DNA from 3 places in the Thermosipho sp. 1070 genome. Region 1 is predicted to be linked to each of the others. Evidence: riboswitches for the same ligand, from Rfam matches in the RefSeq annotation. Region 1 holds a riboswitch; each other region holds the start of a gene.

Region 1 (2,268 bases):
TTTTTCTTTGAACATACGTTTTTTACCCAATCTAAGTGTGCTTGTAAATCAATATCTCCAAATATTCCAATACCACTGTATGCGTATTCTTCTAGGAATTTAAGAAAGTTTTTTTCATAGTTTTCCCAGCTACTACTTTTAGTTATAAGTGGTAGCCCCAAGCTTTTTGCTTGTTGTTCCAATATGTGTTTTGGTAGGCCGTGGGCCCTTGAATGAATCTTATCTTCTGATAACATTGTAAATAGATAATCAATCGTTGTAAATTTTTTAAGACCGTAGTACAAGGCAAGTGTGGAATCTTTTCCTCCACTCCATGAACAAAATACTTTTCCCATTTTATTGATCGCTTCCTTTTGAAACATTTGCAGATTCGAATGTAGCCATTTCCCTTATCATTTTTATCGCAGCTTCGATCAGGTACATAGAAAGTACCGCACCTGTACCTTCTCCAAGACGCATATCTAAATCCAAAATAGGTCTTTCGTTTATTGAATCTAGTATTACTTTATGTCCTTTTACTTTGGACTTATGACCAAAGAGGACGTAATCTTTTACCTTTTTATCTATATGATATGCTATGAGAAATCCCGCTGTAGTGGGAAAACCATCTATAACTACTGGTATTTTTTCTTCAACTGCTTGGAGTATAAATCCTGCCATTTCTCCTATGCAATAGCTCCCCACTTTTGAAAGGACGTCTATGGAATCTGATGGATTGGGATTGTTTACTTTTATCGCCTTTTCCACAACTTGTTTTTTTCTTTTTAGTTTTTCGTTGTCTATAGGAGTACCTATATCTAGTATTTCATCTAGATTAAATCCAAAAGCAGCTGCAATTGCAGTTGCAGTGGTAGTGTTTCCTATTCCCATATCACCTATAGCCAGTAAGTCTGCACCTTCATTAATTGCATCTTTTGCAATTTTTTGTCCATACTCTACGGATTTTAACGCATCATCTTTTGACATAGCAGGACCTTTTGTGAAATTTTTTGTACCATATCCCACTTTCTTTACTATTAAAGATGGATGTTGATCAAAATCATAGTCAACTCCTGCATCAACAACATAGACTTTTGCCCCCACGTGTTTTGAAAAAACGTTAATTGCCGCTCCTTGGTTTAAGAAGTTAAGGACCATTTGAAATGTTACTTCTTTTGGATATGCCGAAACTTTCTCTTCTACCACCCCATGATCTCCTGCAAATACATAAACCCTTTTGTCGTTAAAAAGTTCTGGAAGTTCTTTTTCTTGGATAAGAGAAATTTTTAATGCTATTTCTTCCAAGTATCCAAGACTTCCTACAGGCTTTGTGAGGTTGTTTAGTCTGTTGATGACTTTCTCCCTAAGTGTCATTTTATCCCCTCCTACAAACAAAAACTTCCACAAAAAGCCCTGAGCTTTTGTGGAATTTATACATCCAAGATAGGTTTCCCGGCTCCCGGATCATCCTACTTTCTACACCTTCCCAGGTTTCCCCCAGTGGTATTTGCAGATTTCGTCCCCGGTTACGGTTGCTGGGCAGCCCCGGATTTTCACCGGTGTTCCCTTTTCTTGGATGTTTTTAGTATAAATTTTCTCTAAAATTATACCACAGTATCTATAATATTTAGGTCTTGATTTAGTAACACAAACTTAGCATCATATCCTATTTTGATCCGTCCTGTGTCTATTTTTAAATTTTTAAGTGTGTTAAAAGAAGATACCCATGAGAGTTCTTTTAGAGAGCAATTGGTGGCCTTTTTGAAATTTTTGAGCCCATCTATGAATTTTAGTGTGCTTCCTGCAAGGGTTCCATCTTCAAGCCTTGCTATATTATCTTTTACCTTTACAAGAAGATTTCCCAGTGTGTAAATACCATCGCCAAGTCCTGTGGCTGATATACTATCTGTAATAAGGATAATTTTTTTTGCACCTAGTGTTTGGTATACTAATTTTAAAAATTCAGGAGATGAATGTACAAAATCTGCAATTATCTCAACGTACGGTTTGTGTAAAAAAACACCACCTACAATGCCAACTTCTCTGTGATGTAACGTAGATAGGGCATTGGGAAAGTGTGTAATTCTTTTAACATCAAGGTCAAAGAACTCTTTAAAAATCTTGTAATTTGCATTTGAATGTCCAATTGAAGGAACAATATTGTTTTTTCTTAATTTTTCCAGTAGATCCTTTGAATTGGGAAGTTCTGGTGCAAAACTTAAAATTTTTACATTTTTAAGTTGTGGAAGTGCATCGTTAAAAGATTGTATATATGCTTTGTTTTGAGCT
Region 2 (2,268 bases), 700 kb from region 1:
CTACAGGTTCAATTGGCACTCAAACATTAGACGTAATAAAAAAACTAAAAGGATATAAGGTAACTGGAGTTGTATTTGGGCAAAATAAAAAACTTGGGGAAAAAATTGTAAAAGAATACAATGTAAATTTTTATTACTCACAAGTATTATCAAATGTCTCTTCCATAGAGGAACTTTTGGAAAAAACAACCCCAGATATAGTTGTTGCGGCAATTCCTGGGTTTAATGGTGTTATATCCACATTCCAAGCAATTAAATTCACAAAAAGACTTGCCCTTGCCACAAAAGAGGCCTTAGTTTGTGCAGGACCATTGTTAAAAAAAGCTTGTAAAGATGTAGAATTAATACCAGTTGATAGCGAGCATTCTGCCATCTTTCAGATTTTTGATGAAAACGTAGAAAAAATATTAATAACCGCATCAGGTGGCGCAATAAGAGAATATGATAACATAGAAAACCTCACTCCAAAAGAAATATTAAAACACCCTGTATGGAATATGGGACAAAAAATAACAGTCGACTCATCAACTATGATAAATAAAGCCTTTGAAGTAATTGAAGCATATGAATTATTTGAATTAGACACAATAGATGTATTAATACACCCCACGGGCACAGTTCATGGTGCAGTTTTCTTGAAAGACGGTACAGTAAAAATACACTTTGGATTCCCTGATATGAAAATACCAATTTCATATGCACTGACTTATCCAAAGAGAATGTATATAAACCTAAATTGGCCAGAGTTTAAAGAGGAAAATTTTATTTTTACAGAGGTAAGTGAAGAAAAATACCCCGCTTTTTTTTATGGTAAAAAAATTATTAAAGATCTTGCAAAAAGAGTAGCTTTTAACGCAGCAGATGAAGTTGCAGTAAATATGTTTTTGGAAAGTAAAATAAAGTTTCACAATATCTCAAAGATAGTTATAGACACATGTGAAAAAATAAATGGCAAAATAAGGGATTTAGAAGATGTTTTTGAAGTAGATAAACTTGCAAGGCAAATTGCAAATAATTTTTGATGTGTTATAATTTACGTGAGATACATTTCTTCTAAAAAAAGGGAAGCCGGTGAAAATCCGGCACGGGGACGCCACCGTAACCGGGGACGAAATCAGTACAAATGCCACTGGGGAAAACCTGGGAAGGCGCTGAAAGTAGGATGAACCGGGAGTCGGGATACCTTTTTTTAGAAGGAAAAAGCCACCTTTACGGTCCCTAAAGGTGGTCGATTTCTTTTAAATATAACCAGGAGGTGAAGATATGAAAAAACTAGGGGTTTTGTTTTTAGTTGTTCTTAGCTTTATTGCATTTTCAATTTCTATTGTAGATGATGCAGGAAGACTGGTTGTCTTTGAAAAAACGCCTGAAAAAGTCGTTTCTGCAGCACCAAGTTCAACTAAATTTTTATTAAAACTTGGATTAGACAAAAAAATAGTCGGAGTTACAGATTGGGATAGCTTTAACGCAGAAAAGATTGGAAATATGGTACCTTTAAACATTGAAAAAATTTTGTCTTTAAACCCAGATGTTGTGATTATCTTTGGCGGGTTTCAACTTCCAGAAGTTGAAAAATTAGAAAAATTTGGAATAAAAACATTGGTACTTAATCCCGTTTCCTTAAATGATGTAGCAAGAGACGTAATGTTACTTGGAAGTGTGTTTGGCAAGGAAAAAGAAGCAAAAATGATAAAAGATGAAATTTTATCAAAATTGAAAGATTATGGTACAAAAACTGCAAAAATTCCACTTAATGAAAGACCAAAGGTATTCTTTACAATTACAGTACCCAACGATGAAACAAAAGATTTATGGACTGCAGGAACGGGCTCCTACATAAACGAACTCATTACTATTGCTGGTGGAGTAAATATCTGTGCACCATACACAGGAAATAACGGTTGGTTCTCTGTAAATTGGGAATTCTTAACTATAAACAACCCAGATGTAATAATAATAGCAGGATATGGTGATCCAAATCAAATAAAAGAAAAGATAAAGGGAAATAAACTCTTTTCATCTTTAAAAGCCGTTAAAAATGACAAAGTATTAATTATTGATGGAAATGATATTAGCTCAATCTCACCCAATATAGTAAAATACCTTGATATATTCTATAATTTCTTTTACGGAGGAAATAAATGAAAAAATTTCTTAATCCTAAAACTGGGAGGATTATCCTTCCAGTTTTCTTTCTTTTAATTTTATTCTTAAATCTTTCAATAGGTAGTGTCAAATTACCAGTTTCTTATATATTCAATGCTCCAA
Region 3 (2,268 bases), 790 kb from region 1:
TCAACAGCATCGTACATGTTATGAAGAACAGGAACATGTTCAATTTCTTTTATCTTTGTATTTTTTGAGACACCACATACTATGTTTGTGCCGTATTTTAACATTTTTTTTGTGTGGAAACTACCATACTTTCCAGTTATACCTTGTACACATACTCTTTCTGTACCATTTATCATACGAAGTCCCCCTTTACAGCACTTTTGATCATTTCATACATATCGTCAAAAAAGTGAATATTGTGTTCTTTTAAAATTTTTTTTGCTTCATTTTCGTTAGTTCCAGTAATTCTAACAAAAAGTTTTATATCATCATTTTTTTCTTTGAAACTTACAATCGCTTTTGCTATTTCATCGCATTTTGTTATTCCACCAAATATATTTAGGACAATATTTTTTAACGAAAGAGATTTTAAAAGTTCAAGCGCTTTAATTGTAGTTTTTGTATCTGCACCTCCACCAAGATCAAGAAAATTTGCAGGTTTACCTCCATACAAACTTATTGCATCCATTGTTGCCATTACTATACCTGCTCCACAGCCAATTACTCCAATATCACCATCGAGTTTTACAAAATGAAAAGGATATTCTTCATGTACAAATTTTTTTGCCCATTGTTGCCTAAAAATCGCATTATCATCTAAGTGTAATACGGCATCAAGTGCCATTATATTTCCTTCTTTTGTTTTTACTAATGGATTTATTTCCAAAAGAGTTAAATCTTTTTCTTTCATTATTTTGTGTAATTTTTGGACTATTGGTTGGATTTTTTTTGGAAGTTTTTGGATATCTGATAAACTATGTCGTTCAATTTTATCTTTATTATCTTCTATATCAATTCCGCCAAAGTGTGAGAATAATATTTTTATTTCTTTTTCATATCTATCGATGTATAAAGATAAGTAGTATTCTTTTTCGATATTTACCATTTTTTCAACTAGAACTCCATAAGGTGTTTCACCCATTATTTTTTTGTGCAGTAGTTTTTTTGAGAATTTTAAAAATTCATCTTTGTTTTGTGCAAATAAAATTCCTCCAGCTTTCATTCTGCCTCCAACAAGCACCTGACTTTTCAGGACAGCAGGTAAAAATTTCACTTCAATTTCCCTATCATTGGAAATAAGATAACTTTCAGGAACAGAGATCCCCCCCTCTTTTAATATCCTTTTTCCTACAAATTCATGAATTTTCACTTTCACACCTCCCGTTTCGCAAAAAAATTTTTCTCAATCTACCCGCGAGATTGAGAAATACGTTGGAATAAAGGCAGGTCTCCCGGCTCCTGGATCTTCCTACTTACCACGCCTTCCCAGGTTTCCCCAGTGGCTGGTTGTGGCTTTCGTCCCCAGTTACGGTGGCGGGGCCGCACTGGTTTTTCACCAGTTTCCCTATTAAGCCATAGGCACCTTTATTCCACGTTGTATTTAATTTTCAATGTTATTATATCATCAAGTTTTAAAAATTGAAAATAAAAAAATCAGATTAGACGTGTATTATTTTGAATTTAAATTGGAAAAAATACAAAAAATATCATTATTTGGTAATATGTTTAAAAATAGCTATACAAAGACTTATATAAAAATGAAGATAGAGAAGAGGAAAAGACTTTTGATTTATTGAAATTTAGATTTTTTATATTTCAAACATTTGGATAAAAAGGACTTTCCGCTTACTTTATTTTTCAAAGAAAGTAATTTTTAATATTCAGAAAAGACTTTATTGTTTTTTAAAATAATGAATGAAAAAGATAAAATAAAAATTATGAAGTTTTAGAAAAAATGTAGTCTAAATGGAATGTCTTAAAATTATAGGTTACAAAAATTATATATATATCTATTCAAGACTTGTTATATTTAAAGAAAAAATTATGAGTTAAGATAAACAAGAATCCAAAACGTAGGGTAAGAAAATTACAAGAGATAATAAGTATTTAGAATGAGGCGCTTTACTAACGCCTCACTTTATTTTCATTATTGATTTTTAAAGTTAGTGTTTTAGGATAAGGTTTTTTAATTTTTTATATTCCTCTTCGCCAATTTCACCTTTGGCAAGTCTTTCGTTCAAAATTTTTAGACTGTTATCGTATGTTTCAAAATTTTTTTCATAGCGAAAATCTGGATGTCTTTCAGAGTTTTTGATTAATTTGTAAATTAAGAATGCAAAAAAGATTAAAACAATTAAGCCTATAACTGGGACTATCCAACTAAACCATCCACTGTGCCAAATAAAGGGTCTATGATACCAGTACATCAAAAAACACCTCCTATTTGTT

The links. Region 1 has a riboswitch for cobalamin ahead of cobT (nicotinate-nucleotide--dimethylbenzimidazole phosphoribosyltransferase). Riboswitches for the same ligand answer to the same signal wherever they lie in the genome.
Region 2: linked by a shared signal. The riboswitch ahead of Y592_RS01320 (ABC transporter substrate-binding protein) and the one ahead of cobT (nicotinate-nucleotide--dimethylbenzimidazole phosphoribosyltransferase) in region 1 are both predicted to bind cobalamin.
Region 3: linked by a shared signal. The riboswitch ahead of Y592_RS00905 (succinate--CoA ligase subunit beta) and the one ahead of cobT (nicotinate-nucleotide--dimethylbenzimidazole phosphoribosyltransferase) in region 1 are both predicted to bind cobalamin.

The regions. Positions count from the first base shown of each region.
Region 1 is NZ_CP007121.1:970,668-972,935, forward strand. It holds gene Y592_RS04810 (diphthine--ammonia ligase) at 1-335, opposite strand, end outside; gene cobT (nicotinate-nucleotide--dimethylbenzimidazole phosphoribosyltransferase) at 337-1,353, opposite strand; cobalamin riboswitch at 1,405-1,605, opposite strand; gene nagA (N-acetylglucosamine-6-phosphate deacetylase) at 1,584-2,268, opposite strand, start outside.
Region 2 is NZ_CP007121.1:266,803-269,070, forward strand. It holds gene Y592_RS01315 (1-deoxy-D-xylulose-5-phosphate reductoisomerase) at 1-1,022, shown strand, start outside; cobalamin riboswitch at 1,014-1,205, shown strand; gene Y592_RS01320 (ABC transporter substrate-binding protein) at 1,264-2,145, shown strand; gene Y592_RS01325 (FecCD family ABC transporter permease) at 2,142-2,268, shown strand, end outside.
Region 3 is NZ_CP007121.1:180,885-183,152, reverse strand. It holds gene Y592_RS00910 (succinate--CoA ligase subunit alpha) at 1-176, opposite strand, end outside; gene Y592_RS00905 (succinate--CoA ligase subunit beta) at 173-1,189, opposite strand; cobalamin riboswitch at 1,245-1,421, opposite strand; gene Y592_RS00895 (SHOCT domain-containing protein) at 1,983-2,246, opposite strand.